One region of the Xanthomonas tesorieronis genome, then DNA from elsewhere that is predicted to be linked to it. Evidence: predicted binding sites of a transcription regulator. Region 1 holds the regulator's gene; each other region holds the start of a gene.
What was found. The regulator HrcA, encoded in region 1, represses chaperone genes, less so after heat shock. The targets are predictions, from matches to a motif close to TTNGCACTCNNNNNNNNNGAGTGCNAA.
Positions count from the first base shown of each region.

Region 1 (9,471 bases):
CGAAGGCGCCGGCATAGAACGCGCTGGCGGCCTGCAGGTACCGCGCGAAGTCCTTGCCTGCGGCCGAGGACACGCCATCGGCCACGGCGATTTCCGCATCCGGGCACTGCGCCGGCCGCGCCTGCGCCAAGCGGGTTTTTTCCGCCGGCGGCACGCGCGTGTTCGCATTCAATGCGGCGATGAATTCGCTGCCGCCGCGCGCATTGCTGTTGCAGCGGTCCGCTTCGCCGTCGAGCGTTCCGTCAGCAGCAGTGGCCGGATCGGTCGGCGGCGGTTGCAACGCCTGGACCGCCGCCTCCCAGGTGAACGCCGGTTCGAGCGGGTCGGCAGGCACAGTGGCGGGCGCGGCATCATCGCGCATCAACAGCAACAGATTCACCCGGGTATCGTTGCCCGGCGCAAGCGCAGCGGTGTTCTGGCATCCGCTGTAATCGCCGAAGTCCAGCAGCAGGCTGGGATCGCAACCGGCATCGGAACTGGCGAGCGCGGGTGCCGCAAGGCAAGCGCACGACAGCAGCGCGGCAAGGCGGGCAAGCACGGAACGGCCGATCTGCATGGCGGACTCTGCAAACGATAGGCGCCGCGATCGGCGTGGCGGCATGTTCGCATGCCGGACTGCGCCACGGCACAGACGGCGCACGCTAGCGATGCGCCGCCGGTGCGGCCACGCCGGCATTGCGCCAGCGCGGGCCACGTGGATCAGTCCCGGAACCCCTTCAACCCACGGCGGGTGCCTTCATCGCCGCAGTTCAAGCGCTGGGATTGGGATGGAGAATTGGAGATCCGTAACAGCAGCACCGCGGCGTCCCCTCCCGCAACCGGCATTCGATTCACAAGCAATCGATCGCAATCCCGAAAACTGAAAAGGCACGTATCGGGCTCTCGCCTGCACGTGCCTCTTCCATCGGCCCAGACAATCTCGATCGCCGCTCGGGACCCGCCGTTGCGAATCCCCAATCTCCAATCCCAAATCCCGGCTCTACGACGTCATCCGATCCCAGAACCCCTTCACCCCGTCGATGAAGGTCGCCGACTTCGGCGAGTGCTTGCGCGCGTCTTCGCCAGTGAAGGTGGATTCGAACTGCTCCAGCAGCTTGCGCTGGTCGGCGGTGAGATTGACCGGGGTTTCCACCACCACGCGGCAGTACAGATCGCCTTCGCTGCGGCTGCGCACCGAACGCACACCCTTGCCGCGCAAACGGAACAGCTTGCCGGTCTGGGTCTCGGCCGGGATGCGGATCTCCGCCTCCCCGCCCAGCGTGGCCACGCGCACGGTGTCGCCGAGCGCCGCCTGGGAGATGCGGATCGGCACTTCGCAATGCAGGTCGTCGCCGTCGCGCTGGAAGATCGGATGCTCGCGCACCCGCACTTCCACATACAGATCGCCGGGCGGCGTGCCGGCCGGACCGGCCTCGCCTTCGCCGGACAGGCGGATGCGATCGCCGTTGTCCACGCCGGGCGGGATCTTCACCGACAGCACCTTGGTTTCCTCGACGCGCCCGGCACCGTGGCAGGTCACGCACGGGTTCTGCACGATCTGGCCGCGCCCGGCGCAATGCGGGCAGCTCTGCTGCATCGCGAAGATGCCGCGCTGGATCCGCACCTGGCCGCGTCCCTGGCACGTCGTACAGGTCTCGACCTTGCCGTCTTCCGAGCCACTGCCATGACAGTGCTCGCATTCGCCCAGGGTCGGAATCTCGATGCGCCGCTCGATCCCGGCCACCGCCTCTTCCAGATCCAGTTCCAGCACGTAGCCGATATCGGCCCCGCGCCGCGCCGCACGACCGCCACCACCGCCGGCACCACCGAAGATATTGCCGAAGATGTCGCCGAAGATGTCGCCCATGTCCGGGCCGCCGGCACCGCCACCGCCGCCCATGCCGTGCTCGAACGCGGCATGGCCGTGCGCGTCGTACATGCGCCGCTTGTTGCCGTCGGACAAGACTTCGTAGGCCTCCTTGCACTCCTTGAAGGCCGCCTCGGCCGCCTGGTCGCCCGGATTGCGGTCGGGGTGGAACTTCATCGCGCAACGGCGATAGGCCTTCTTCAGCTCGTCGTCATTGGCGGTACGGGCCACGCCCAGCACTTCGTAGTAGTCGCGTTTGCTCATAGGGCGGAGATTGGGGATTCGAAATTCGGGATTCGTTCAAGGCAAAAGCGGAGAGCCGAGCTCTTCCGCTTTTGCAAGCACTGCTTTGGACAGGGATGGGAGCAGGAATCGGCAGGCCAAGGGGCCTTGCCAATCCCCAATCCCAATCCCGAATCCCGGCTTACTTCTTGTCGTCCTTGACCTCGGTGAACTCGGCGTCGACCACGTCGTCGCCAGCGGCGTGCGCGCCGCCCGGGGCGGCGCCCGGCTGCTGTTCGCCAGCAGCGGCCGCCGCATACAGCGACTGCCCAGCCTCTTCCAGCGCCTTGGTCTTGGCCTCGATCTGGCCCTTGTCGTCGCCCTTCATCGCCGTTTCCAGGTCTGCCAGCGCCGACTCGACCTTGCCGATCACGTCGCCACCGACCTTGCTGCCGTGCTCGGTGATCGCGCTGCGGGTGGCGTGCAGCAGGCCGTCGGCCTGGTTGCGCGCCTGCACCAGCTCATGGAACTTCTTGTCTTCCTCGCGGTTGGCTTCCGCGTCGGCGACCATCCGCTGGATCTCGTCGTCCGACAGGCCGGAGCCGGCCTTGATCTCGACCTTCTGTTCCTTGTTGGTCTTCTTGTCCTTGGCCGACACGTGCAGGATGCCGTTGGCGTCGATGTCGAAGGACACCTCCACTTGCGGCAGGCCGCGCGGCGCCGGCTCGATCCCGGACAGGTCGAACTTGGCCAGCGACTTGTTGTAGCGGGCCTGCTCGCGCTCGCCCTGCAGCACGTGCACGGTGACCGCGGACTGGTTGTCCTCGGCGGTGGAGAAGGTCTGCGAGGCCTTGGTCGGGATCGTGGTGTTCTTCTCGATGATCTTGGTGAACACGCCGCCCAGGGTTTCGATGCCCAGGCTCAGCGGGGTCACGTCGAGCAGCAGCACGTCCTTGACGTCGCCGGCCAGCACGCCGCCCTGGATCGCCGCGCCCAGCGCCACGGCCTCGTCGGGATTGACGTCCTTGCGCGGATCCTTGCCGAAGAACTCGGCCACCGCCTGCTGCACCTTCGGCATGCGGGTCTGGCCGCCGACCAGGATCACCTCGGTCACGTCGCTGGCACGCAGGCCGGCGTCGTTGAGCGCGGTGCGGCACGGCTCGATGGTGCGCTTGACCAGATCCTCGACCAGCGCCTCGAGCTTGGCCCGGGTCAGCTTGATGTTGAGGTGCTTCGGGCCCGACGCGTCGGCGGTGACGTACGGCAGGTTGACTTCGGTCTGCTGCGAGGACGACAGCTCGATCTTGGCGCGCTCGGCCGCATCCTTCAGGCGCTGCAGCGCCAGCGGATCCTTGCGCAGGTCGATGCCCTGGTCCTTGTTGAATTCTTCGACGAGGTAGTCGATGACGCGCTTGTCGAAGTCTTCGCCGCCCAGGAAGGTGTCGCCGTTGGTGGCCAGCACTTCGAACTGCTTCTCGCCATCGACGTTGGCGATCTCGATGATCGACACGTCGAAGGTGCCGCCGCCCAGGTCGTACACCGCGATCTTGCGATCGCCGCCCTGGCCCTTGTCCAGGCCGTAGGCCAGCGCCGCGGCGGTCGGCTCGTTGATGATGCGCTTGACGTCCAGGCCGGCGATGCGGCCGGCGTCCTTGGTCGCCTGGCGCTGGCTGTCGTTGAAGTACGCCGGCACGGTGATGACCGCCTCGGTGACGGTCTCGCCCAGGAACGCCTCGGCGGTCTTCTTCATCTTCTCCAGCACCTGCGCGGAGATTTCCTGCGAGGCCAGCTTGCGGCCGTCGGCAGTGGCCACCCAGGCGTCGCCGTTGTCGTGCTGGACGATGCCGTAGGGAACCAGGCCGATGTCCTTCTGCACTTCGGCGTCGGTGAACTTGCGGCCGATCAGGCGCTTCACCGCGTAGAAGGTGTTCTTCGGATTGGTGACCGCCTGGCGCTTGGCCGAGGCGCCCACCAGCACTTCGCCGTCCTTGGTGTAGGCGACGATCGAGGGCGTGGTGCGGTCGCCTTCGGAATTTTCGATGACGCGGGCCTTGCCGCCGTCCATGATCGCCACGCACGAGTTGGTCGTGCCCAGGTCGATGCCGATGATCTTGCCCATTGGATGACTCCTGAAAATTTCTGGTGTCCGGCCGCTGCCGGGGTCTGGTTCGGATATAGGGATGGCCGCAGGCCATTCAAGCCATTACCGCAAATTAGCGTTCTGCCGCGGCCGCGCCCGATTCAGGCGCGGACCGCCGGCGGCGCGTCAATCGTGCTTGGCGACCACCACGAGCGCCGGCCGCAGCAGGCGATCGTTGAGCAGGTAGCCCTTCTGGAACACCTGGATCACGTGACCGGGGGCGACGCCGTCGGCCTCGGCCTGGCTGATCGCCTGGTGGTGCTCTGGGTTGAACGGCTGCCCGGTCGGATCGAGCAGGGTCAGGCCGTTGTCGGCGGCGACCTTGAGCAGTTGCTTGTAAGTAAGTTCCAGGCCGTCGCGCAGCGGGCTGGGTTCGCTGCCGGCCGCGCTCAGGCCGGCGTCCAGGCTGTCGAACACCGGCAGCAGGTCGCCGAGCAGGCGCTCGTTGGCGAACTTGCGCGCCTGCTCGACGTCGCGGGCGATGCGCTTGCGCTGGTTTTCCAGGTCGGCGCGCTCGCGCAGCGCGTCGGCCTTGACCAGCGCCAGCTCGCTGCGCAGGGTCTCGATCTCCGCCTGCAGCGGATCGGACGCGGGCTGCTGTGCCTCGGACAGATGTTCAGAATCGAATTCGGGGTGGTCTTGGTTCATTTCCGGTTCCCTGGCGGATGATGCACCCGCCCTACCGGACCACCTATGTGGGCGTGCGCAGCGGATTCAAGATGCTGTGTTGCATTTGGGGGAATGGGGAGACGGGAATCGGGAATGGGAAAAGCGGGCGGCAACCCCGGCTTCGGGGCCAGTTGGACGCCCCTGCCTTGCACGCTAGCGCTCGGTCGGCGGGGTCGGGTCCAGGGCGGCGCCGAGGACCTCGGCGGCGGTCTGTACCAGCGGGATCACCCGGTCGTAGTCCATGCGCTTGGGGCCGATCACCCCCAGCACGCCCAGCACCTGGCCGCCGGCCATGTACGGCGCGGTGACCAGCGACACGCTCTCCAGCGGCACTACCCCGGTTTCCTCGCCGATGAAGATGCGCACCCCCGGCGCACGGATGGTGCGCTCCAGCAGCTGCAGGATCTCGCGCTTGCTGGCGAAGATCTCGAACAGCTCGCGCAGCCGCTCCAGGTCCGACAGGTCCTGCACCCCCATCAGCTTGGTCTGCCCGGCCAGCACCATGTCGTCGCCGGCCGGCGCCAGCGCCTGCTCGGCCAGTTCCACGCTGTGCGCCAGCAGCAGCTCCATCTCGTCGCGGGCGTGGCGCAGGTCGCGCAGCAGGCTGGCGCGGATATCGGCCAGCGCGCGCCCGGCGAAATGCCCGTTCAAGTAATTGGCCACCCGCTCCAGCTCGGCCGGCTCGTAGGCCTTGCGCGGTTCGATGACCCGGTTCTGCACCTCGTTGTCGGCGAACACCAGGATCGCCAGCACCCGGCGCGCGTCCAGCGGCACGAAGTCGATATGCCGGAACGCGAACTGCTCGCGCTTGGGCGCGCTGACCACGCCGACGAAATGGGTCATCGCCGACAGCAGTTCCGAGGCGCTGCCGAGCAGCGCCTGGGTGCCGGCGGCGCTGCTCATCTCCGCGCGCAGCCGCGCCACCTCGCCTTCGCCGGGCGGGCGCATCTGCACCAGGCTGTCGACGAACACCCGGTAGCCGGTGGCGGTGGGAATGCGCCCGGCCGAGGTGTGCGGCGAGCTGAGCAGGCCGGCGTCCTCCAGGTCGGCGAGGATGTTGCGGATCGTCGCCGGGCTCACGTCCAGTCCGGCGTGGCGGGCCAGGGTCTGCGAGCCGACCGGTTCGCCATCGCGGATGTAGCGCGAGATCAGCGTGCGCAACAGCTGCCGGGCGCGTGGGTCGAGCGAAGAGTGGACCGGAGAGGCGCGCATTGAATCAATCCGTGAGACTGGACACTAGATAATGGCTGCATGCCGGCTTGGCAAGTCATTGGCCCACCTACCCGCGCATGCTAGCGTTGCGCGGCCCTGGATTTGCGACCCCCATGCTCAGACATCTCTCGATCAAGGATTTCGCCGTCGTCCGCGGCACCGAACTGGAATTCGGCCCTGGCATGACCGTGGTGTCCGGCGAAACCGGCGCCGGCAAGTCGCTGATGGTGGACGCGCTCGGCTTCCTGTCCGGGCTGCGCGCCGACAGCGGCGTGGTCCGCCATGGCGCCGACCGCGCCGAACTGTCGGCCGAATTCGCCGTACCCGACGCCGCGCCGGCGCGCGCCTGGCTGCGCGAGAACGAGCTCGACGACGACGAACAGTGCCAGCTGCGCCGGGTGATCCGCGCCGACGGCGGCTCGCGCGCCTGGATCAACGGCCGTCCGGTGACCCTGTCGCAGCTGGCCGAACTGGCCGGGCACCTGGTCGAGATCCATGGCCAGCACGAACACCAGGCGCTGCTGTCGCGCGGCAGCCAGCTGGGCCTGCTCGACGCCTACGCCCGCAACGATGCCGAACGCGCCGCGGTGCGCGCCGCCGCCGCGCGCTGGCAGGCGTTGCTGGCCGAGCGCGAAACGCTACTGGCGCAGGGCGACGTGTCCGACCGCATCGGCTTCCTCGAACACCAGCTGGCCGAGCTGCAGCGCGAGGACCTGGACCCGGCGGCGATCGCCGCGCTGGACGCCAACCATCGCCGCCAGGCCCACGCCGCGGCGCTGATCGGCGCCTGCGAGGGCGCCGCACAGCGGCTCAACGGCGACGAAGCTCCGGCGGTGCTGGAACTGCTGCAGCAGACCCGCCACGAACTCGGCAAGGTCGGCGAATACGAGCCGCGCCTGGCCGAGGTCGAAGCGCTGATCGACAGCGCCACGATCCAGCTGGAAGAGGCGCTGGCGCTGGTCGACCGGGTCCGCGACGACCTGGACGCGGACCCGGCGCAATTCGAGGACATGGAACGCAAACTGGGCCGGCTGCACGACCTGGCGCGCAAGCACCGGGTCACCACGGACACCCTGGGCGAGCACCGCGACGCGCTGCTGGCCGAAGTCGAAGGCCTGCGCGGCGCCGGCGAACGCCTGGACGTGCTGGATGCGGAGATCGCCCGCGCCACCCAGGCCTGGCGCGACGCCGCCGCCGCGCTCAGCGGCACCCGCCGGCGCGGCGCGCAGGCGCTGTCGCGCGATACCACCGCGCTGATCGGCGAACTGGGCATGGGCGGCGGACGCTTCGAGATCCAGCTCGAGCCGCACGAGACCGAGCGCCCCGACCCGGCCGGTGCCGAGCGCGTGGAGTTCCTGGTCGCGGCCAATGCCGGCCAGCCGCCGCGCGCGCTGCGCAAGGTCGCCTCCGGCGGCGAGCTGTCGCGCATCTCGCTGGCGATCGAGGTCGCCGCACTGGGCCTGGACGCGGTGCCGACGATGGTGTTCGACGAGGTGGACTCGGGCATCGGCGGCGCGGTCGCCGACATCGTCGGCAAGAAGCTGCGCGCGCTCGGCGAGCAGCGCCAGGTGCTGTGCGTGACCCACCTGCCGCAGGTCGCGGCGCAGGGCCACGCCCATTACCGGGTCAGCAAGGCGCCGGTCGAGGGCATGACCCAGAGCTCGGTCGAACTGCTTGCGCCGCGGCAGCGCGAGGAAGAACTGGCGCGGATGCTGGGCGGGGTCGAGGTCAGCAAGGAAGCCCGCGCGGCCGCCAAGCGGCTGTTGCAGAGCGCGGGCTGAGGCGTCGTGGGCGGCGCTTGCCGGGCTGGCAAGCCGGGCTTGGCGTTGGTTCGGTAACCGAGCGCCGCATCGCGTAGGGGGTTGCGCAGCCTCAAGCCATCCGGTGACTGGAGCCATGTCCCTCGGCGATTTGGGGTAGGCAGCTTGTGGGCGCCGGATGGTGTCGGGTCGGGGCTGAAGCCCCTCCTACAGTGCACCCGGCCGGTTCGCCGCGAGTTCACTGTGAGAGGTTTCAGCCGCGACTAGCGGAGATGCCCAACATCCCTGGGTCGGACCGCGTCGGGACTGAAGTCCCTCCCACAGTGCACTCGGCGAGTCGTCCGCCCGCCTTCTGCAGGAGGCGGTTCAACCTATAGCAGCGGTTTCAACCGCGGTCCGCGGCGATGGGTTCAGGTCAAACGCGACCACGCCCGCACGGCGCCAGCTCAGCCCTTCTTGGTCGGGCGCTTGCTGCGCACGTACAGCACCAGCGAGTGCTCTTCCAGCTCGTAGCCGTGCTCGGCGGCGATCTTGCGCTGCAACTCCTCGATCTCGGCGCTTTCGAACTCGATGACGTTGCCGGTGTCCACGTCCACCATATGGTCGTGGTGGCCGCCGCGGTCCAGTTCGTACACCGCCTGGCCGCCTTCGAAATTGTGCTTGAGCACCAGTCCGGCCGCCTCGAACTGGGTCAGGACCCGGTACACCGTGGCCAGGCCGATCTCGTCGCCGTGATCGAGCAGCTGGCGGTAGATCTCTTCCGCGGTCATGTGGTGGCGCGCCGACTTCTGCTCGAGCAGCTCCAGGATACGCATCCGGGGATGCGTGACCTTCAGGCCGACTTTGCGCAGATCGTGGGATTCCATGGCGTCTCCATTCATAGCTGGTTTAGCGCCAGCTGCCTCGGGATGGGTCGCGGCGGTCGTCGGGAGTGTATCATCGACCCGATTTCCCTCAGTACTGTCCCCGATGCGCAATCTCTTGCTGGTCGCCGCTGTTGCCCTGTCCACCGCTGGCTGCGGGATCATCTACAAGCAGCCCATCTACCAAGGCAACCTGATCAAGCAGGCGGCCGTCGATCAGCTCAAGGTCGGCCAGAGCAAGCAGCAGGTGAACGCGCTGCTGGGAACCCCGTCGATCCCGGATCCGTTCCATGCGCAGCGCTGGGACTACACCTCGACCGAGCGCCTCGACCGCCTCGGCCGGACCGAGATCAAGAATTTCGTCGTCTACTTCGACAACGACACGGTGACCCGCTGGGAAGGCGACTATTTCCCGGACAACGATTCGGAGCTGGCCAAGAACAGCGTGCGCCAGTTCGGCCGCAACCTGGCCAAGGACAAGAAGAAGCAGCGCCGCAGCGAATAAGCAGCGCCGGCAACGCGCCTGGCGGCGCTAGCGCGGTTTCGCGCGTCGCCGCCGGGCGTCCTTCGGATCGGCCAGCAATGGCCTGAGCAGTTCGACCCGGTCGCCGTCGTGCAGCAGCTGGGTCGGCGCGGCCACGCTGCCATGAATCGCGCAGGGCATGCCCGGCACAGCCTCGGCCAAGGCCGCCGCGCTCACCGCATCGGCGACGGTGGAACCTTCGGGCAATTGCAGCGTGCGCGCGACGAAGCGGTCCG
Region 1 is NZ_CP162490.1:2,306,630-2,316,100, reverse strand. Features, by position in the region: gene AB3X08_RS09880 (hypothetical protein) at 1-556, opposite strand, end outside; gene dnaJ (molecular chaperone DnaJ) at 980-2,110, opposite strand; gene dnaK (molecular chaperone DnaK) at 2,271-4,187, opposite strand; gene grpE (nucleotide exchange factor GrpE) at 4,335-4,856, opposite strand; gene hrcA (heat-inducible transcriptional repressor HrcA) at 5,031-6,089, opposite strand; gene recN (DNA repair protein RecN) at 6,203-7,870, shown strand; gene fur (ferric iron uptake transcriptional regulator) at 8,296-8,715, opposite strand; gene AB3X08_RS09845 (outer membrane protein assembly factor BamE) at 8,819-9,217, shown strand; gene AB3X08_RS09840 (RnfH family protein) at 9,245-9,471, opposite strand, start outside.

Region 2 (9,471 bases), 1.7 Mb from region 1:
GGCCTTGCTGACCCGCGGCTTGCGCGCGCGCTTCTCGGCGGGGGCGTCGACGCTCCCGGATTCGGTAGTGGTGTTATCGGACAAGTGGTGATTCCTCGCTATGAGTGCGAGCGCCCAGCGTGGGGGCAAACGGGTTGGGAAGGGGTCTAGAAGAGAATCTTCCAGAGGGGGTGCGGTGCGCGAATGCCACCGGATGCGCCGACACTATCATCGCCGCGCAACCACGGCAAGCAGGCGTTACCGGGCGATTCAGCCGGCCGGCAGCGACGCTGCAGGCCGGTACGACAGCGGCCGCTCCGATCCGGAACGGCCGGCGACAGACTCAGGCCGCGGCGCCGCCCAGGGTCTTGTCGATCATCTGGGTCAGCTGGCCCTTGCCGACCGCGCCGATCTGGGTGGCCTGGATCTTGCCGTCCTTGAACAGCAGCAGCATCGGGATCGAGCGTACGTGGTACTTGATCGCGGTGGCGCGGTTCTCGTCCACGTTGACCTTGGCCACCTTGAGCTTGCCGTCGTAGGTGTCGGCCAGGTCGTCCAGCACCGGGGCGATCATCTTGCACGGGCCGCACCATTCCGCCCAGAAGTCCACCAGGACCGGCTCGCCGGACTGCAGCACGGCGGTATCGAAATCGGCGTCGCCGACGTGTAGGACCTTATCGCTCACTTGGGGTATCTCCTGGGCCAATGCGACCGGCCGGACCGGGTGGCCGCCGCATTGCGGTAAACTGGGGCATTGCGCGGCGAAATCAAGGGATTCCCCCTGTCGCGCGACCCGGCATGGAAGTAGCCAGTGTGCGACGCTGCCGGGGCCGATGCAAGCCGCGACCTTACGCTTCGGGCGGGGTGGCCTGACGAAGATGGAATGATGAGCGACAAACCGCTGACCGATGTGACCTTTTCCGCGTTCGAGCTGCAACCGGCCCTGCTGGCCGGCCTCGAAGGCGCCGGCTTCACCCGCTGCACGCCGATCCAGGCGCTGACCCTGCCGGTGGCCCTGCCGGGCCGCGACGTGGCCGGTCAGGCCCAGACCGGTACCGGCAAGACCCTGGCGTTCCTGGTGGCGGTGATGAACCGCCTGCTCAGCCGCCCGGCGCTGGCCGACCGCAAGCCCGAGGATCCGCGTGCGCTGATCCTGGCCCCGACCCGCGAGCTGGCGATCCAGATCCACAAGGACGCGGTCAAGTTCGGCGCCGACCTCGGCCTGCGCTTCGCGCTGGTCTACGGCGGCGTGGACTACGACAAGCAGCGCGAACTGCTGCAGCAGGGCGTGGACGTGATCATCGCCACTCCCGGCCGGCTGATCGACTACGTCAAGCAGCACAAAGTGGTGTCGTTGCACGCCTGCGAAATCTGCGTGCTCGACGAAGCCGACCGCATGTTCGACCTGGGCTTCATCAAGGACATCCGCTTCCTGCTGCGGCGCATGCCCGAGCGTGGCACCCGGCAGACCCTGCTGTTCTCGGCCACGCTCAGCCACCGCGTGCTGGAGCTGGCCTACGAGCACATGAACGAGCCGGAAAAGCTCGTGGTCGAGACCGAGAGCATCACCGCCGCGCGCGTGCGCCAGCGCATCTACTTCCCCTCCGACGAGGAGAAGTTGACCCTGCTGCTGGGCCTGCTGTCGCGCAGCGAGGGCGCGCGCACCATGGTGTTCGTCAACACCAAGGCCTTCGTCGAACGCGTGGCGCGGTCGCTGGAGCGCAACGGCTACCGGGTCGGCGTACTGTCCGGCGACGTGCCGCAGAAGAAGCGCGAGACCCTGCTCAACCGCTTCCAGAAAGGCCAGCTGGAGATCCTGGTCGCCACCGACGTGGCCGCGCGCGGCCTGCACATCGATGGCGTCAAGTACGTCTACAACTACGACCTGCCGTTCGACGCCGAGGACTACGTGCACCGCATCGGTCGCACCGCGCGGCTGGGCGAGGAAGGCGACGCGATCAGCTTCGCCTGCGAGCGCTATGCGATGAGCCTGCCGGACATCGAGGCCTACATCGAGCAGAAGATTCCGGTCGAGCCGGTCACCGCCGAACTGCTGGTGGCGCTGCCGCGCACCCCGCGCGCGCCGGTCGAAGGCGAAGCGGCCGAGGTCGACGCGGATGCCGACGAAAGCATTGGCGACATCTTCCGCGAGGCGCGCGCGCAGCGCGAGGCCGACGAGCAGCGGCGCGGCGGCGGCCGCGGCAAGCCCGGCGGCGGCCGCGGCGGTCCTGGCGGTGCCGGCGGCCGTGGCGAATCGCGCGGCGCCGACGGCAAGCCGCGGCGTCCGCGCACCCCGCGCCCGGCCGATGCCGGTGCGGCGCCAGGGGCCGTCGCGGAAGCGCCGGCTGCGGCCGCCAACGCAGCGACGGCAGCGGTCGCGGCGCCCACGCCCAAGCCGGCCCGTCCCGCCGTCGATGGTGCGCCTGCGCCGGATGGCGAGCGTGCGCCGCGCAAGCGCCGGCGTCGTCGCGGTGGCCGTCCGCTGGAAGGCGCCGAGGGTGCGGCCACTGCCGCCGTCGCGAGCGGCGACGCGCCGGCCAAGCCGGTGCAGGTCAAGGCCGCGCGCCAGGGCGAGCGCGCCGCGGCGCCGGCTGCCGCGGCCAACGATTCGTTCCTGACCCGGCTCGGCCGCAAGCTGCGTTCGCTGGTCTCCAGTTCCTGATGCGCCCGTTCCCCACCGTTCGCGGCGTGCGCACGGTGGACGAACACCCGGGCCGCTCCGGCATAATCGCCGGATGAGCGTTCTGCGGTTCGACAATGTCAGCAAACAGTACGCCGGTGGCCACGAGGCGCTGGTGGACGTCAGCTTCGAGGTCGAGGAGGGCGAGATGCTGTTCGTCACCGGCCATTCCGGGGCGGGCAAGAGCACCTTGCTCAAGTTGATCCATCTCAGCGAGCGCCCGTCGCGCGGTGCGGTGCTGTTCGGCGAGCGCAACCTGCTGAAGGTGCGCGGGCGGCGCGTGCCGCTGCACCGGCGCGAGGTCGGTGTCGTGTATCAGGACCACCGCCTGCTGATGGACCGCAGCATCGCCGAGAACGTGGCGCTGCCGCTGATCCTGCGCGGCACCCGCCGCGCCGAGATCGGCAAGCGCGTGCGCTCGGTGTTGGAGCGGATGGGCCTGGGCCATCGCGAGAAGGCGCTGCCCTCGCAGCTGTCGGCCGGCGAGCAGCAACGCGTGGGCATCGCCCGGGCGATGGTCGCCGAGCCGCGCCTGCTGGTCGCCGACGAACCCACCGGCAACCTCGACCCGACCCTGGCAGCCGAGATCATGCAGCTGTTCGCCGAATTGCCGGCGCGCGGCACCAGCGTGCTGGTGGTCAGCCACGACCTGGCGCTGCTCAAGCAGATGCGCAAGCGCGTGCTGATCCTGGACCACGGCCGCCTGGCCGACGACATTTCCCCGCAGGACTTGGCCGAATGAGCGCACGCAATGCCGCCGGCGGCGCCGCGCCCTCGCGCCTGGGCGTGTGGTGGGACCACCACCTGCACAGCATCGTCTACAGCCTCGGCCGGGCCATGCGCAAGCCGTGGGCGACGCTGCTGACGATGGCGGTGATGGCATTGGCGCTGGCGTTGCCGCTGGGGCTGTCGATCGCGCTGGACAACCTCAAGCAGTTCGCCGGCAGCGTGCAGCAGTCGCGCGACATCAACGTGTTCCTGAAGACCGACGTCGATGCCGCCGCGGCCACTGCGCTGGCCGCGACCCTGCGTGGCCGTGCCGACGTCGCCGCGGTGGCGCTGCGCACGCCCGAACAGGGCATGGCCGAGCTGCGCGACAGCGCCGGGCTCGGCGAGGCGCTGGACGCGCTCGACGACAACCCGCTGCCGACGCTGCTGATCGTCACCCCGGCCGCGGCCGACGATGCGCAACTCGCCGCCTCGCTGAGCGCGCTGCCGCAGGCCGACCTGGTGCAGCACGACGCGCTGTGGCGCAAGCGCCTGGACGGCTGGCTGCGCTTCGGCGAGCGCCTGGTGCAGGTGCTGTCGGTGCTGCTCGGCGCCGGCGCGGCGCTGGTGGTCGGCAACACCGTGCGCCTGGATATCCAGTCGCGGCGCGAGGAAATCGGCGTGCTGCAATTGCTCGGTGCCAGCGACGGCTTCATCCGCCGCCCGTTCCTTTACCTGGGTGCCTGGTACGGCTTCGGCGCCGGGGTGCTGGCGCTGGGCCTGCTCGCCGCCTCGCGGCTGGCGCTGGGGCCGCCGCTGGCGGAACTGGCCGACAGCTACGGCAGCCATTTCGCGTTGCACGGGCTGGACGCCTTGCACTCGGCGTTCGTGTTGCTCGGCACCCTGTTGCTGGGCTGGCTCGGCGCCTGGTTGGTGACCGGCCACTTCCTGCGCCAGACGCGTCCCACCGATACCTGAGGCGCGCATGTCCCGGCACGAGCTCAAGCACCTGATCAGCGACGCCCCGCGGGTGATGGTCGTGGACGGCTCCAAGCTGGTGCGCAAGCTGATCGCCGATGTGCTGCACCGCGAACTGCCGGACGTGGAAGTGGTCGGCTGCGCCAGCATCGCCGAGGCGCGCGCCGCGCTGGAGGCCGGTCCGGTGAACCTGGTCACCACCTCGCTGGCGTTGCCCGACGGCGACGGCCTGGCCCTGGCGCGGAGCGTGCGCGAGGCCGCCGGCCAGGCCTACGTGCCGGTGATCGTGGTCTCCGGCGATGCGCAGCAGCATCTGGTCGAACGCCGCTTCACCGAATACGTCACCGACTATTTCGACAAGGCGCTGGGCCACGAGGCGCTGGCGACCTTCATCCGCGGCTACGTGCAGCCGCAGCCGGTGGCCGGCGCCACCATCCTCTATGTCGAGGACAGCCGCGTGGTGGCCGAGGCGACCAAGCGCATGCTCGAGCGCCAGGAACTGCACGTGGTGCACGTGCTGACCGCCGAGGACGCGTTCGCGCTGCTGACCGCCGAATCGCTGGGCCGCACCACCCGCCGCATCGACCTGGTGCTGACCGACGTCACCCTCAAGGGCGAACTCAACGGTCGCGACGTGGTGCAGCGCATCCGCATCGATTTCGCCTACGGCAAGCGGCGCATGCCGGTGCTGGTGATGACCGGCGACAGCAATCCGCACAACCAGTCCGAGCTGTTGCGCGCCGGCGCCAACGACCTGGTGCAAAAGCCGATCGAGGAGCGCCTGCTGGTCACCAAGGTGTTGTTCCAGTTGCGCCTGGCCAAGCTCAACGACACCGCCGTGACCTTCTGACCGATCGATCCGCCGGACCCGCATGAGCAACGAAGACGACGCCCGCATTCAACTGGAACCCTCGTGGAAAGCGCAGGTCGGCGACTGGCTGCTGCGCCCGGAGATGCGCGAACTGGCCGCCTTCCTGCGCAAGCGCAAGGCCGCCGGCGCCCGCGTGTTCCCGCCCGGGCGGCAGATCTTCGCCGCATTCGACGCGACCCCGTTCGACCAGGTGGAGGTGGTGATCCTCGGCCAGGATCCGTACCACGGCTATGGCCAGGCGCATGGGCTGTGCTTCTCGGTGTTGCCCGGGGTGCCGGTGCCGCCGTCGCTGCTGAACATCTACAAGGAGATCGAGGACGACCTGGGCATCCGCCGTCCCGATCACGGCTGCCTGTTGCCGTGGGCGCAGCGCGGCGTGCTGCTGCTCAACGCGGTGCTGACGGTGGAGGAAGGCCGCGCCGGCGCGCACCAGGGCAAGGGCTGGGAGGGCTTCACCGACCATGTGGTGGAAACCTTGAACCGCGAGCGCGAAGGCCTGGTGTTCCTGCTGTGGGGCAGTTATGCCCAGGCCAAGGGCAAGGTCATCGACACCCGCCGCCACCGCGTGCTGAAGGCGCCGCATCCCTCGCCGTTGTCGGCGCACCGCGGCTTCCTGGGCTGCAAGCATTTCTCCGCGGCCAACGACTACCTGCGCCGCCGCGGCGCCGCGCCGATCGACTGGAGCCTGCCGCCGCGCGCGGCGCTGGACGCGGCCTTGGCCGGCGCCTGAACCGCGGTTCGACGGCGTCGCCCGGGCGCGCCGCGTGTACGCAAATTTCGCGGTCCGGGTGCTAGGTTAGGCGCTCGTAACCGGTTACGCCCGCCTTCCCCAGCGTTCCAGTGGCTTCTGTCACAGTTCGTTTCCTGATTCGAATGTTCTACAAACAGAACGCAGGAACTTTTTACTGTACCCAGCAGTCTAGTTAGTTGACTGCTAAGATGAGCCCTATGAGCCAGACCATACCTGCCACCGCGCTGGTGGCCAACAACCTCCCGATCCCCAGTCCGCTCGGTTCGCTGGATGCCTATATCGGCGCCGTGCACCAGATTCCGGTGCTGACGTCCGAAGAGGAACGCGCGCTGGCGGTGCGTTACCGTGACCAGGAAGACCTGGATGCGGCGCGCGAACTGGTCCATTCCCACCTGCGCTTCGTGGTCCATGTGGCCCGCGGCTACAACGGCTACGGCCTGCCGCTGGGCGACCTGATCCAGGAAGGCAACATCGGCCTGATGAAGGCGGTCAAGCGCTTCGACCCGGAAATGGGCGTACGCCTGGTCAGCTTCGCGGTGCACTGGATCCGTGCCGAGATGCACGAGTACATCCTGAAGAACTGGCGCATCGTCAAGGTCGCCACGACCAAGGCGCAGCGCAAGCTGTTCTTCAACCTGCGCAAGTCCAAGACCCGCCTGGGCTGGATGAACGCGGCGGAAGTGACCGCAGTCGCCAAGGACCTCAACGTGTCCGAGCGCGAGGTGCTGGAGATGGAGTCGCGCCTGTCCGGTCGCGATATCGGCTTCGATGCGCCGTCCGACGAGGACGACGACCACGCGCCGCCGTCGCCGGCCGCGTATCTGATGGCCGCCGAGGAAGATCCCTCGCAGGCCTACGAGCGCGCCGACAGCGAGGACAACCAGCTGCAGCTGCTGCGCGAAGGCCTGGCCGAACTGGATGCGCGTTCGCGCGACATCATCAAGCGCCGCTGGCTGGATGCCGACAGCAAGATCACGCTGCAGGAGCTGGCCGACGAGTACGGCGTATCCGCCGAGCGCATCCGCCAGATCGAAGCCAACGCGCTGAAGAAGATGAAGGCGTTGTTCGTGGCGTGAGTGCGGCGCGCAGTTGCGGATGATCGATCCGCCAAGCAAAAAGGCCCGGTTTTCCGGGCCTTTTTCGTTGCGTCTAGGCGTGCGGAGACCGGCCGTGCCGACGCACGGCGCGCAGTACCGGTCACGGCTCCGGCGGCGGCCGCGCCACCGGCAGGTGCCAGCCGTAGCGGATCGCCATGAAGCGCAGGCCGAAGCACAGCGTGGCGCCGATCGCCAATCCCCACGGCTGCGGCAGGTGCAGGACGTGCGCCGCGGCGACCACGCCGCCGCCGAGCAAGGCCGCCACCGCGTACAGCTCGGCCTGCAGCACCACCGGCGTGCGCGCCACCAGCAGGTCGCGGACGATGCCGCCGCCGATGCCGCTGAGCATGCCGAGCAGGGTCGCGCTGAGCGGCCCCAGGCCGAACGCCAGCGCCTTGCTGGTGCCGTACACCGCGAACAGCGCCAGGCCGAGCGCATCGAAGAGTTGCACCGGGTTGCGCAGGCGCTCGACCGTGTTGTGGCTGTAGAAGGTCAGCAAGCCGGCCAGGCAGGCGACGCCGAGATAGCGCGCATCGCCGAGCGCGGCCGGCGGCGTGGCGCCGATCAGTACGTCGCGGGCGATGCCGCCGGAGACCGCGGCCGCGCACGACAGCACCAGCACGCCGAACAGGTCCAGCCGATGGCGCACGCCGACGGTGGCGCCGCTGATCGCGAACACGAAGGTGCCGAGCAGGTCGAGCAGGAACAGGAAGGTCGCCAAGACGGCACTGCGCAGCGGCAAAGGGCGGCTAGGATCGCAGCCCCGCCGCAGGGTGTCACGCGGCCGGGGGCGGCTCCGGCGCGGCCGGTGCGGACTCGGCCGTGCGTGCGTCGTCGCCGAGGATGATGCGCGCCGCGCGCTGGTAGCTCCAGTACGCCCAGGCCCAGTTGAGCAGCACCACCAGGCGATTGCGGAAGCCGATCAGGAAGAACACGTGCGCGGCCAGCCAGAACCACCAGGCGAGCAGGCCCGACAGCTGCAGGCGGCCCAGGTGCACGATCGCGGCCATGCGCCCGATGGTGGCCAGGTTGCCGTAGTCGGCGTAGCGGAACGGCGCGTCGCCGGGTTCGCCGCGCAGCCGTTTCAGCAGGTTCTCCGCGACGTGCCGGCCCATCTGCTTGGCCGCCGGCGCCACGCCCGGTACCGGCTTGCCGTCGGCCTGCTGCAACGCGGCCAGGTCGCCGGCGACGAACACCTCCGGATGCCCGGGGATGCTCAGGTCCGGTTGCACCTGCACGCGGCCGCTGCGGTCCAGCGGCACGTCCAGGGTCCGCGCCAGCGGCGAGGCGGCCACGCCGGCGGCCCAGACCACGGTGCGCGCGGGCACGAAGGCGCTGCCCAGCCGGTAGCCGCTGGCGTCGATGTCGGCCACCGGCACGCCGGTCAGCACTTCCACGCCGAGCTTCTCCAGTTGCCGTTGCGCCTTGGCCGACAGCCGCTCCGGGAACGAGGCGAGCACGCGCGGGCCGGCTTCGATCAGCCGCACCTTGGCTTCGGCGGGATCGATGCGGCGGAATTCGTGCTTGAGCGTATGCCGCGCGATCTCGGCCAGGGTGCCGGCCAGTTCCACCCCGGTCGGGCCGCCGCCGACGATGGCGAAGCTGAGCCAGGCCGCGCGCGCGGCGGGGTCGCGCTCGGCTTCGGCGCGCTCGAACGCCAGCAACAGGTGGCGGCGCAGGTGCAGCGCGTCGTCCAGGGTCTTCAGGCCGGGCGCGTGCCTGGCCCATTCGTCGTGGCCGAAGTAGGCATGGGTGGCGCCGGTGGCGACCAGCAGGTAGTCGTAGTCCAGCGTCTCGCCGCCGGCGAGTTGCACTTGCCGCGCCTGCTTGTCCAGGCGCACGACGTCGCCCAGGCGCACTTCCACGTTGTCCTGCTTGCGCAGGATCTGGCGCAGCGGCGCGGCGATGTCCGGCGACGACAGGCCGGCGGTGGCGACCTGGTACAGCAGCGGCTGGAACAGATGGTGGTTGCGGCGGTCGATCAGGGTGATGCGCAACGGCGCCTTGGCCAGCGCGCGCGTGGCCCACAGCCCGGCGAAACCGCCGCCGACCACGATCAGGTGCGGTACGGGGGCGCTAGCCATACGGGGCTCCAGGCAGACACGAGGCGCAAGCGGTGGTCGCGACGCTGGCGACGGCCGCGGACGTTGCGTCCGCGTGGTGCGGCGCAGCGCCTTGGTGCACATGGCGGTCGAGGCGCCGTGCAGGAACTGGGGGCTGGAACGGCATGGCCCTATAGTAACGCGATGGCAGGCGCAGTCAGGGACGCAGAGGGCGCATGGTAATGCGAGCGACAGCAACGGATCGGCCTGTGGTTGCGCCTGTCGCGGCGACGCCGTCGCGGCTGGGCGGCCTGCTGTTCGCGCTGAAGACCCGCGTGCTGCAGCTGCGCCGCGCGCTGCGCGAT
Region 2 is NZ_CP162490.1:636,421-645,891, forward strand. Features, by position in the region: gene rho (transcription termination factor Rho) at 1-84, opposite strand, end outside; gene trxA (thioredoxin TrxA) at 323-664, opposite strand; gene rhlB (ATP-dependent RNA helicase RhlB) at 866-2,641, shown strand; gene ftsE (cell division ATP-binding protein FtsE) at 2,715-3,401, shown strand; gene ftsX (permease-like cell division protein FtsX) at 3,398-4,345, shown strand; gene AB3X08_RS02875 (response regulator) at 4,353-5,195, shown strand; gene ung (uracil-DNA glycosylase) at 5,218-5,946, shown strand; gene rpoH (RNA polymerase sigma factor RpoH) at 6,165-7,043, shown strand; gene AB3X08_RS02890 (trimeric intracellular cation channel family protein) at 7,165-7,785, opposite strand; gene AB3X08_RS02895 (NAD(P)/FAD-dependent oxidoreductase) at 7,841-9,148, opposite strand; gene AB3X08_RS02900 (VanW family protein) at 9,376-9,471, shown strand, end outside.
Region 2: rpoH (RNA polymerase sigma factor RpoH) is a predicted target of HrcA. The motif match lies at 6,128-6,154, and genes of this name have one in related genera.

Region 3 (9,471 bases), 2.3 Mb from region 1:
CTCGGCCTCGCCCGGCGCGAACGGCCCCAGCTTCTGCCGCACGATGCGGCCGTTGGCGTCGATCAGCACGCTGTAAGGCAGCAGGCCCTGGGTGTCGCCCAGGCGCACGCTGGCATCGGCCGGCCCTGGGGTTTCCAGCGCGATCGGGTAGCCGATCGGCACCCGCTGCAGGAACGCACGCACGTCCTCGGCGCGGTCCAGGGCGATGCCGAGCACCTGCAGGCCGTCGGCCGGCTGCGCGCGCGCCAGGCGATCGAGCTCCGGCATCTCGCGCACGCACGGTTCGCACCAGCTGGCCCAGACGTTGACCAGCAACGGACGGCCACGGAACTGGGCCAGGGTCAGGCTGCCGCCGTCGAGTGTGGGCAGACGCAGCGCCGGTGCCGGATCGCCGGGGCGGGCTGCGGCGACGCCGGCCGGCGGCGCGTGGCCGGTGGTGGGCGCGGGTGGCGCCACCGTCGGCGTGCGCCACCAGAGCTGCGCGGCGGCCACGCCCAGCACCGCCGCGATCGCCGCCACCGCAAGCAGGCGCGGCGGCGTGGCGTTCATCGCGCCGCGCGCAGCAGGGCGTCTTCGGCCACCGCCTGGCTCAGCACCGGCGGCAGCACGGTCGGCGGTGCGCCCGGACCGTAGACCACGTACAGCGGCACGCCCACCGCCTTGTGTTCGGCCAGGAAGGCGCTGATGCGTGCGTCCTCGTTGGTCCAGTCGCCCTTCATGTACACCGCATCGACGCGCTTGAGCGTGTCGCGGAAGGCGTCGCTGCTGAGCACGTTGCGTTCGTTGGCCTTGCAGGTCACGCACCAGTCGGCGGTCATATTGACGAACACCACGCGGTTGTCGGTGCGCAACCGGTCCAGCATCTCCGGCGAGAAGGCCACGGTGTTGCGCTCCACGGTGGCGCTGGGCGGCGCCAGCCGGGTCACGCCCCACACCGGCAGCAGCGCCAGCAGCACCAGCAGCGCGGCCAGGCGCAAGCCGAGCTTGTGGCTGCGCCAGCGCGCGCGCTCGATCCACCACAGGCCCAGCGCCAGCAGCGTGGCGCCGACCAGCAGCAGCGCCACCGCGTCCACGCCGCGCTGCTTGCCCAGCACCCACAGCAGCCAGATTGCGGTCAGGTACATCGGGAACGCCAGCACCTGCTTGAGCGTCTCCATCCACGGGCCCGGCTTGGGCAGGCGCTTGGCCAGCGAAGGGATGAAGCCGACCAGCAGGAACGGCAGCGCCAGGCCCAGGCCCATGGTCAGGAACACCAGCATGCCGATCGCCGGCGGCGCGGCGAACGCATAGCCCAGCGCCAGGCCCATGAACGGGCCGACGCAGGCGCTGGACACCACGCAGGCCAGCACGCCGGTGAAGAAATCGCCGACCGGGCCGCTGCGCGAGGACAGCGACTGGCCCAGCCCACCGAGGTTGGCGCTGAGCGTGAACACGCCGGACAGGCTCAGGCCCATCGCGAACATCAGGTAGGTCAGCACCGCGACGAAGCCGGGTCGCTGCAGCTGGAAGCCCCACAGCAGATGCGCGGCGACGGCGATGCCGCCGACCACGGCGAAGGACGCCAGCACCCCCAGCGTGTACCACAGCGCATGGCTGCGGGCGCGCGCATGGCTTTCGCCGCTGTGCGCCAGGCCCAGCACCTTCAGCGACAGGATCGGCAGCACGCACGGCAGCAGGTTCAGGATCAGGCCGCCGCCCAGCGCCGCCAGCAGCACCCACAGCAGGTTCTGCGGCGCGGCCGCCGGCGCGGTGCTGCGCGCGGCGTTGTGCACCGAGGCATCGGGCGCGGTCGCCGCGTCGGGCGCGGTCACCGGCGCGGATGCGTCGGCCGCCGCGGCGCTGGCGTCGGCCTGGCGGCTGTCGAGCGGGGTCACCAGCAGCGGCGCCACTTCGGCCTGGTCGGCGGGGCTGAGCGTGCCCTTGGGCAGCGATAGCTTCACCCGCCGGGTCATCGGCGGATAGCAGATGCCGTCGGTCTGGCAGCCCTGGAAGGTGGCGACCAGGGTCGCTTCGGCGGCATCGGCGCGCTGCCGCTGCAGCGGCACGCTGACCTCGGTCTGGTCGAAATACACCACCACGTTGCCGAAGTGCTCGTCCTGGTGCGAGCGGCCCTGCGGCCAGCGCGGCATGCCGGTGCGGATGCCGGCGGCGCCTTCCAGCGCCAGCGCGGTGCGGTCGCGATACAGGTAGTAGCCCGGCGCGGGCGTGAAGCGCAGCAGCAGCGTATTGCCGTCGCCGACGATGGCTTCGAAGCCGAACGCCTGGTCCGACGGCAGCGGCAAGCCTTGCACGGCGCCGGCACTGGCGCCGAACAAGGGCTTGGCGGCCGGGCCGGCCGCGCCCGGCGCACTGCCCGGCAGCGGCGAGGTGGGAGCCGCTGCCGCGCCGGCTTCGGCCGCCGGCAGTGCCACGTTGAGCAAGCGCTTCTGCGGCGGATAGCACACGCCGGCGTCGGCGCAGCCCTGGTAGCGCACTTCCACCTGCAAGTTGGTCGTGGCCGGATCGGCGACGCCGCTTTGCACCGCGTTCAACTCGCCGCGATAGGTTTCCACCTCGCCGAAGTACGGGTCGGTCTTCTTGTGCCCGGCCGGCAGCTGCACGGTCGGGTTGGCCTTGAAGCCGCTCAGCACCCGCACCGCGATCCGGTGCCGGTACAGGTAATAGCCGTCGGCGATCTTCCAGTGCAGTTCGATGCGGCCGCGCTCGGGCGCCTGCGCGCTCAGCACGAAGGCCCGATCGACCGGCAGCAGATCCTTTTCGCTGATCGCCAGGGCGGGGAAGGCGGCCAGGGCCAGCAGGCACAGGGCAGCGATACGGTGCAGCACGGTCATCGGCTTACGGTTCCTCACGGGTTTCGGCGTACACCCACTGCAGGTAGGCGGGCAGGCCGCCGGCGACCTCGACCTCGATCAATTCGGGGACGTCGAAGGGGTGCAGCTCGCACAGCCGCTGTCGCAACGCGGGGATGCGGTCGGCGGCGGTCTTGATCAGCAGCAGCACTTCCTCCGCCTGCTCCACCACGTCCTGCCAGCGATACGTGGCGTGCACGCCGGGCAGGCGGCTCACGCACGCGGCCAGGCGTTCTTCGACCAGGACCTGGGCGATCCGCGCGGCGCTGGCCGGATCGGGGCAGGTGCTGAACAGCAGGCGGAGGGGTGGGGGCGAAGACATGCGGCCGACAGTATAGGGACGCCGGCAGGGCTTTGCCGGGCCTGGTTCGGGCATGGGTGCGCGCTTGCGGGCGCGCGGTTGCAGGCCCGCGCGGGATGGCGTGGAACGACGCGGGCCGGGCATGGCGCGGGACCGCGCTGCGGCGAAGGATGCGTCGCCGGGACATACACGGTAGCCTGGCGGCGATTGAGGGCGGCGGGCAGGAAACCAGGCCGCGGCCGCGCCGGCTTTCGCGCGGCGGCGGCCATCTTCCGCTGAGCGCCGATGGCATGCGCGACGCCGGATGGCCCGAGGCCATCCGCGCCGCGCGCTGCATGCTCCGGCGCGCCGCCGTCGGCGCGCCGGAGATCCGGTTCAGTTGAGCAACTGGCAGCTCGCCGGCTTGGCCGAGGTGAACAGCGAGGAGGTCGCCCACTCCGGGTGGTCGATGAACGGATTGCGATTGCCCTGGAAGCTGTACACCACTTCGTTGCGGGCACGCTCGGCATCGTCCGGCGGATCCTGCTGGCTCCACGCGATCAGCGTCGACAGCAGGCCCATGTAGGCCGGCGAGGCCGAGGTCTGCACGATCTTGCTGCGGTCGTCGGTCAGTTCCAGGTCCGGCTCGGACTGCCCGGTGGCCGCGTCGGTGCCGCCTTCGTAGCGGATCGCCATGTACATGACCGCGCGCGCCATGTCGCCCTTGCGGTGGTTCCACACTTCGAAGCTGCCGCTGTTGCCGTCCGGGGTGCGCACCCAGTTGGAATTGCCCGGATAGCTGCCGCTGCCGCCGCCGAAGCCGGCGTTGGCCTCGGTGATGCGCTCGCCGCAGTTGCTGTCGCAGTTCGCGTACGGCTTGTTGCCGCGGTCCGCGTTCCAGGTGGAATCGGTCAGGTACAGCATGTGCGTGTCGGTGTAGGGCGCGTAGGGCAGGCCCTTGTCGCCGGTGGCGCTGCCGAAGCCCAGCGAGTTCGGCCAGCTGTGCTCGCGGTTGTACTTCAATCCGCTGCCGCTGCCGGCGCGGTCGGTGACCTTGGCGTAGCTGCGGTTGCGGTAGGCGTCGAGGATGCGCCCGCTGTTGTTCGGGTCCTCGTCGGCGATCTCCAGGATGGTCCAGGTGCTGGTGCCGGAGCTGCTGCTGTACGGGTAGACGGTGTGGCCCTTGATCGTCTCGTGCAGCGAGCAGCGCAACTGGCTGGCGTTGGAGGTGTTGACCCGCGCGTAGTAGCCGCTGGTACCGCCGCCGCTGCCGCTGGCGACGCTGAAGGCGATGCTGCTGTCCTGCGCCGGATGCGCGCCGCCGGCGTCGCTCACGCGCGCGGCCAAGATGCTCAGGCTGCAGCTTTCGCCGGCGGCCAGGGCGGTGTTGGTGGAAATCGCGAACTGGCTGCCGCTGCTCGGGTAGCTCAGCGCCACCGTGCCGGACTGGCTGCAGCTCAGCCCGAACGCGCCGCTGGCCAGGGTCACCGCCTCGCTGAAGGTCACCGCCAGGTCGCCGGCGGCGGGAAAGTTGCTGGCGCCCTGCGCCGGGGTGGTCGCGGTCACCGACGGCGCGGTGTCGCTGCTGCCGCCACTGAAGGTCTGGCCGCTGTTGCAGGCGCCGAAGCTGCTGGCCGAGCTGCCGGCCCAGGTGAAGTCGGAGGCGGCGCTGCCGTTGCTGCCGCGCAGCTGCAGCGAGGTGCCGGCCGCGGTGCTGTGGCTCTCGCTGACCGGCAGGTTCTGGCTGCTCAGGCCGGCCGCCGGGCCGCCGCCGCCGGTGATCGCGCCTTCGTAGCTGAGGAACTGCACCACCTGGCCGTTGCCGTCGACCAGCGCCAGGCCGTCGTTGGGGCCGTTCTGCACGCCGTTGCTGGCATAGCCGACGGTGGCGATGCGCACCTGCCCGCCGCAGGTGACCAGGTTGCCGGCCGGCACCGAGGTGGTCGCGTAGACGGTGGCGGCGCCGGGGCTGCTGCCGTTGTACAGGTAGACCTTGTAGCCGCTCAGGCTCTCGCCGGCGGTGGCGACGATCTCCACGCCCTCGCCGGTGTCGCCGGCGGCGGTGGCATCGTCGTAGTGCAATTCGTTGATGAACACGGCGGCCTGGGCGGGGCCGGCCAGGGCCAGCAGACAGGCGAGAGGTAAGGCAACGGCGGATGGCTTCATCGACAACTCCTTTTGGATGGTCCCCCCTGGGTCTGCGAGACTAGCCTGCCTCTGTGACAGCGTTGCGGAATCCGGGTACCAGTTCCGGGCCCGGGCTGGCCCGTGCGCGAAATTTTTTGCATCCCCGCCCTTGAAAGGGCGGCGGCCAGCACCACATCAAGCGCATCCCGGCGTACCGGGTTTTTTCGCGAGCGTTGCTAGCACTCGTCACATGCGAGTGCTAATATCGCCAGCCTTTCCTAGACCAATCAATCACTTAAGAGGGTCTCACTCAATGAGCATCAAGCCGCTTCACGACCGCGTCGTAGTCAAGCCGATCGAAGCCGACGAAATTTCCGCCGGCGGCATCGTGATCCCGGATTCGGCCAAGGAAAAGTCCACCAAGGGCGAGATCGTCGCCATCGGCAGCGGCAAGCCGCTGGACAACGGCAGCGTCCGCGCGCCGGCGGTCAAGGTCGGCGACAAGGTCATCTACGGCCAGTACGCCGGCTCCAGCTACAAGGCCGAAGGCGTCGAGTACAAGGTGCTGCGCGAAGACGACATCCTGGCGATCGTGGGCTAAAGCCCCCGATCGCGGGATTCGGGAGTCGGGATTCGGGATTGGTAAGGCGCTAGGCGCCGCGCGACCCGACATCTCCGCCCGAATCCCGCTCTAGCGAATCCCTAATCACCAATCACGAATCCCGGAGTTACACACATGGCTGCCAAAGATATCCGTTTCGGTGAAGACGCCCGTTCGCGCATGGTGCGCGGCGTCAACATCCTCGCCAATGCCGTCAAGGCCACCCTGGGCCCGAAGGGCCGCAACGTCGTGCTCGAGAAGAGCTTCGGCGCGCCGACCATCACCAAGGACGGCGTCTCCGTCGCCAAGGAAATCGAACTGGCCGACAAGTTCGAGAACATGGGCGCGCAGATGGTGAAGGAAGTCGCGTCCAAGACCTCCGACAACGCCGGCGACGGGACCACCACCGCCACCGTGCTGGCGCAGGCGCTGATCCGCGAAGGTTCCAAGGCGGTCGCCGCCGGCATGAACCCGATGGACCTCAAGCGCGGCATCGACAAGGCCGTCGTGGCCGCCGTGGCCGAGCTGAAGAAGATCAGCAAGCCCACCGCCGACGACAAGGCGATCGCCCAGGTCGGCACCATCTCGGCCAACTCCGACGAGTCGATCGGCAACATCATCGCCGACGCGATGAAGAAGGTCGGCAAGGAAGGCGTCATCACCGTCGAGGAAGGCTCGGGCCTGGAGAACGAGCTGGACGTGGTCGAGGGCATGCAGTTCGACCGCGGCTACCTGTCGCCGTACTTCATCAACAACCAGCAGAGCCAGTCGGCCGACCTGGACGACCCGTTCATCCTGCTGCACGACAAGAAGATCTCCAACGTGCGCGACCTGCTGCCCGTGCTGGAAGGCGTGGCCAAGGCCGGCAAGCCGCTGCTGATCGTCGCTGAGGAAGTGGAAGGCGAAGCGCTGGCGACCCTGGTGGTCAACACCATCCGCGGCATCGTCAAGGTCGTGGCGGTCAAGGCCCCGGGCTTCGGCGACCGTCGCAAGGCGATGCTGGAAGACATGGCCGTGCTGACCGGCGGCACCGTGATCTCCGAAGAAGTGGGCCTGGCGCTGGAGAAGGCGACCATCAAGGACCTGGGCCGCGCCAAGAAGGTGCAGGTCTCCAAGGAGAACACCACCATCATCGACGGCGCCGGCGAGACCACCGGCATCGAGTCGCGCATCAAGCAGATCAAGGCGCAGATCGAAGAGACCTCTTCGGACTACGACCGCGAGAAGCTGCAGGAGCGCGTGGCCAAGCTGGCCGGCGGCGTGGCGGTGATCAAGGTCGGCGCTTCGACCGAGATCGAGATGAAGGAAAAGAAGGCGCGCGTCGAAGACGCCCTGCACGCGACCCGTGCGGCCGTGGAAGAAGGCGTGGTCCCGGGCGGCGGCGTGGCCCTGGTGCGCGCGCTGACCGCGATCGGCGAGCTGAAGGGCGCCAACGAAGATCAGACCCACGGCATCCAGATCGCGCTGCGCGCGATGGAAGCGCCGCTGCGCGAGATCGTCACCAACGCCGGTGAAGAGCCGTCGGTGATCCTGAACCGCGTCAAGGAAGGCACCGGCAACTTCGGCTACAACGCAGCCAACGGCGAGTTCGGCGACATGGTCGAATTCGGCATCCTGGATCCGACCAAGGTGACCCGCTCGGCGCTGCAGAACGCCGCGTCGATCGCCGGCCTGATGATCACCACCGAAGCGATGGTGGCCGAAGCGCCGAAGAAGGACGAGCCGGCCGGCGGCGCCGGTGGCATGGGCGGCGGCATGGGCGGCATGGGCGGCATGGATTTCTGATCCGCGCCGGCGCAAGCCGACCTGCAGTACGCAACCGAGAGGAGCCCCGCAGCGATGCGGGGCTCTTTTTTTTGCGCGCGCTTCGCAGTGCGGCGGCGCCGGAACGCGGCGCGCGTAGCGGTCGCGTGGCGGTGCGGCAGCCGCCGCGGCGCAGTAGCTGGAAGGATCCGGCGTATGCGTTCGATTTCCAGAGGCCGGGATTGGCGATTCGGGATTGGGGATTGGGAGACGTCGCGAATCGCTGGGGCCTGTGGGCTTTGCGACTCCCCAATCTCCAATCCCGAATCCCGGCTCCATCCAGTTGCATCAGCAACTGTGGCGCCCCCCAAAATCCTGTGCTATCAATGCATCCCATGAACGCCAACCGCAGCTTTTATTTTTGGTACTACGGTTTTCCGATGCCGCTGGCGGAGGAAGGAATGCGTTCACCCTGAAGGACACTTCAGCCGCATCCCCGAAAGCCGCCAGCGAACCTGGCGGCTTTTTTCATGCCGCCGGACCTGGCCCCCCACCCAGAACCCGACGAGAGATTTTCCATGGCCCCGCATACCGACGATCTGCGCATCCGCAAGATCGAACCGCTGACCCCGCCCGCCCACCTGCTGTCGCTGCTGCCCTGCGACGAAGATGCCTCGCAGACCGTCGCCGCCTCGCGCGCGGCGCTGCACGAAATCCTGCACGGCCGCGACGACCGCCTGGCGGTGGTGATCGGCCCGTGCTCGATCCACGACCCGGTGGCGGCGATGGAGTATGCGCAACGCCTGCGCCCGCTGCGCGACACCTACGGAGACGCGCTGGAAATCGTGATGCGGGTGTACTTCGAGAAGCCGCGCACCACGGTCGGCTGGAAGGGCCTGATCAACGATCCCAACCTCGACGGCAGCTTCGACATCAACAAGGGCCTGCGCCTGGCGCGCGGCCTGCTGCGCGACATCAACCGTCTCGGCCTGCCGGCCGGCGTTGAATTCCTCGACATCATCTCGCCGCAGTACATCGCCGACCTGGTGGCGTGGGGCGCGATCGGCGCGCGCACCACCGAAAGCCAGGTGCACCGCGAACTGGCCTCGGGCCTGTCGTGCCCGGTCGGGTTCAAGAACGGTACCAGCGGCGACGTCAAGATCGCGGTCGATGCGGTCGGCGCGGCCTCGCATCCGCACCATTTCCTGGCGGTGACCAAGGACGGGCAGACCGCGGTCGCTACCACTACCGGCAATCCCGACTGCCACGTGATCCTGCGCGGCGGCAAGCTGCCCAACTACGACGCGGCCAGCGTCGCTGTGGCCGGTCAGGTGTTGGAGAAGGCCGGATTGCCGGCACGGTTGATGGTCGACGCCAGCCACGCCAATAGCGGCAAGAACCCGGACAACCAGCCGAAAGTGATCGAGGACATCGCCGCGCAGCTGGAAGCCGGACAGACCCGCATCGTCGGCGCGATGGTGGAGAGCCACCTGGTCGGCGGCCGCCAGGAGCTGGTGGAGGGTCAACCGCTGCGTTACGGGCAAAGCATCACCGATGGCTGCATCGATTGGGACAGCTCGGTGCAGGTGCTGGAGCGCTTGGCGCAGGCGGTGCGCGCGCGGCGCCAGGCGCGGTTGTCGCAGGCGGCCTGAGCGGCGCAGCGCAGCGCGGTGGCACAGGCAGCGGGCTGGCGCTCGACGCCTGTCGCGCGAAGGACTCGCCGCACTTCGATGCCCGCCGCGTCCGAGAAGCGTCAACACCACACAGCAGGGGTGCGCTCGTATGCCCCTCTGCCGCTCTTCTGTAGGAGCGGCTTCAGGGCACCTCTAATAACTCCATTTCTGAAGCTGCACGCTGCGCGTGGCGATGGC
Region 3 is NZ_CP162490.1:4,626,451-4,635,921, reverse strand. Features, by position in the region: gene AB3X08_RS19725 (TlpA disulfide reductase family protein) at 1-549, opposite strand, end outside; gene AB3X08_RS19720 (protein-disulfide reductase DsbD family protein) at 546-2,831, opposite strand; gene cutA (divalent-cation tolerance protein CutA) at 2,836-3,171, opposite strand; gene AB3X08_RS19710 (hypothetical protein) at 3,267-3,533, shown strand; gene AB3X08_RS19705 (endonuclease) at 3,526-5,295, opposite strand; gene AB3X08_RS19700 (co-chaperone GroES) at 5,570-5,857, shown strand; gene groL (chaperonin GroEL) at 5,993-7,642, shown strand; gene AB3X08_RS19690 (3-deoxy-7-phosphoheptulonate synthase) at 8,179-9,252, shown strand.
Region 3: AB3X08_RS19700 (co-chaperone GroES) is a predicted target of HrcA. The motif match lies at 5,493-5,519, and genes of this name have one in related genera.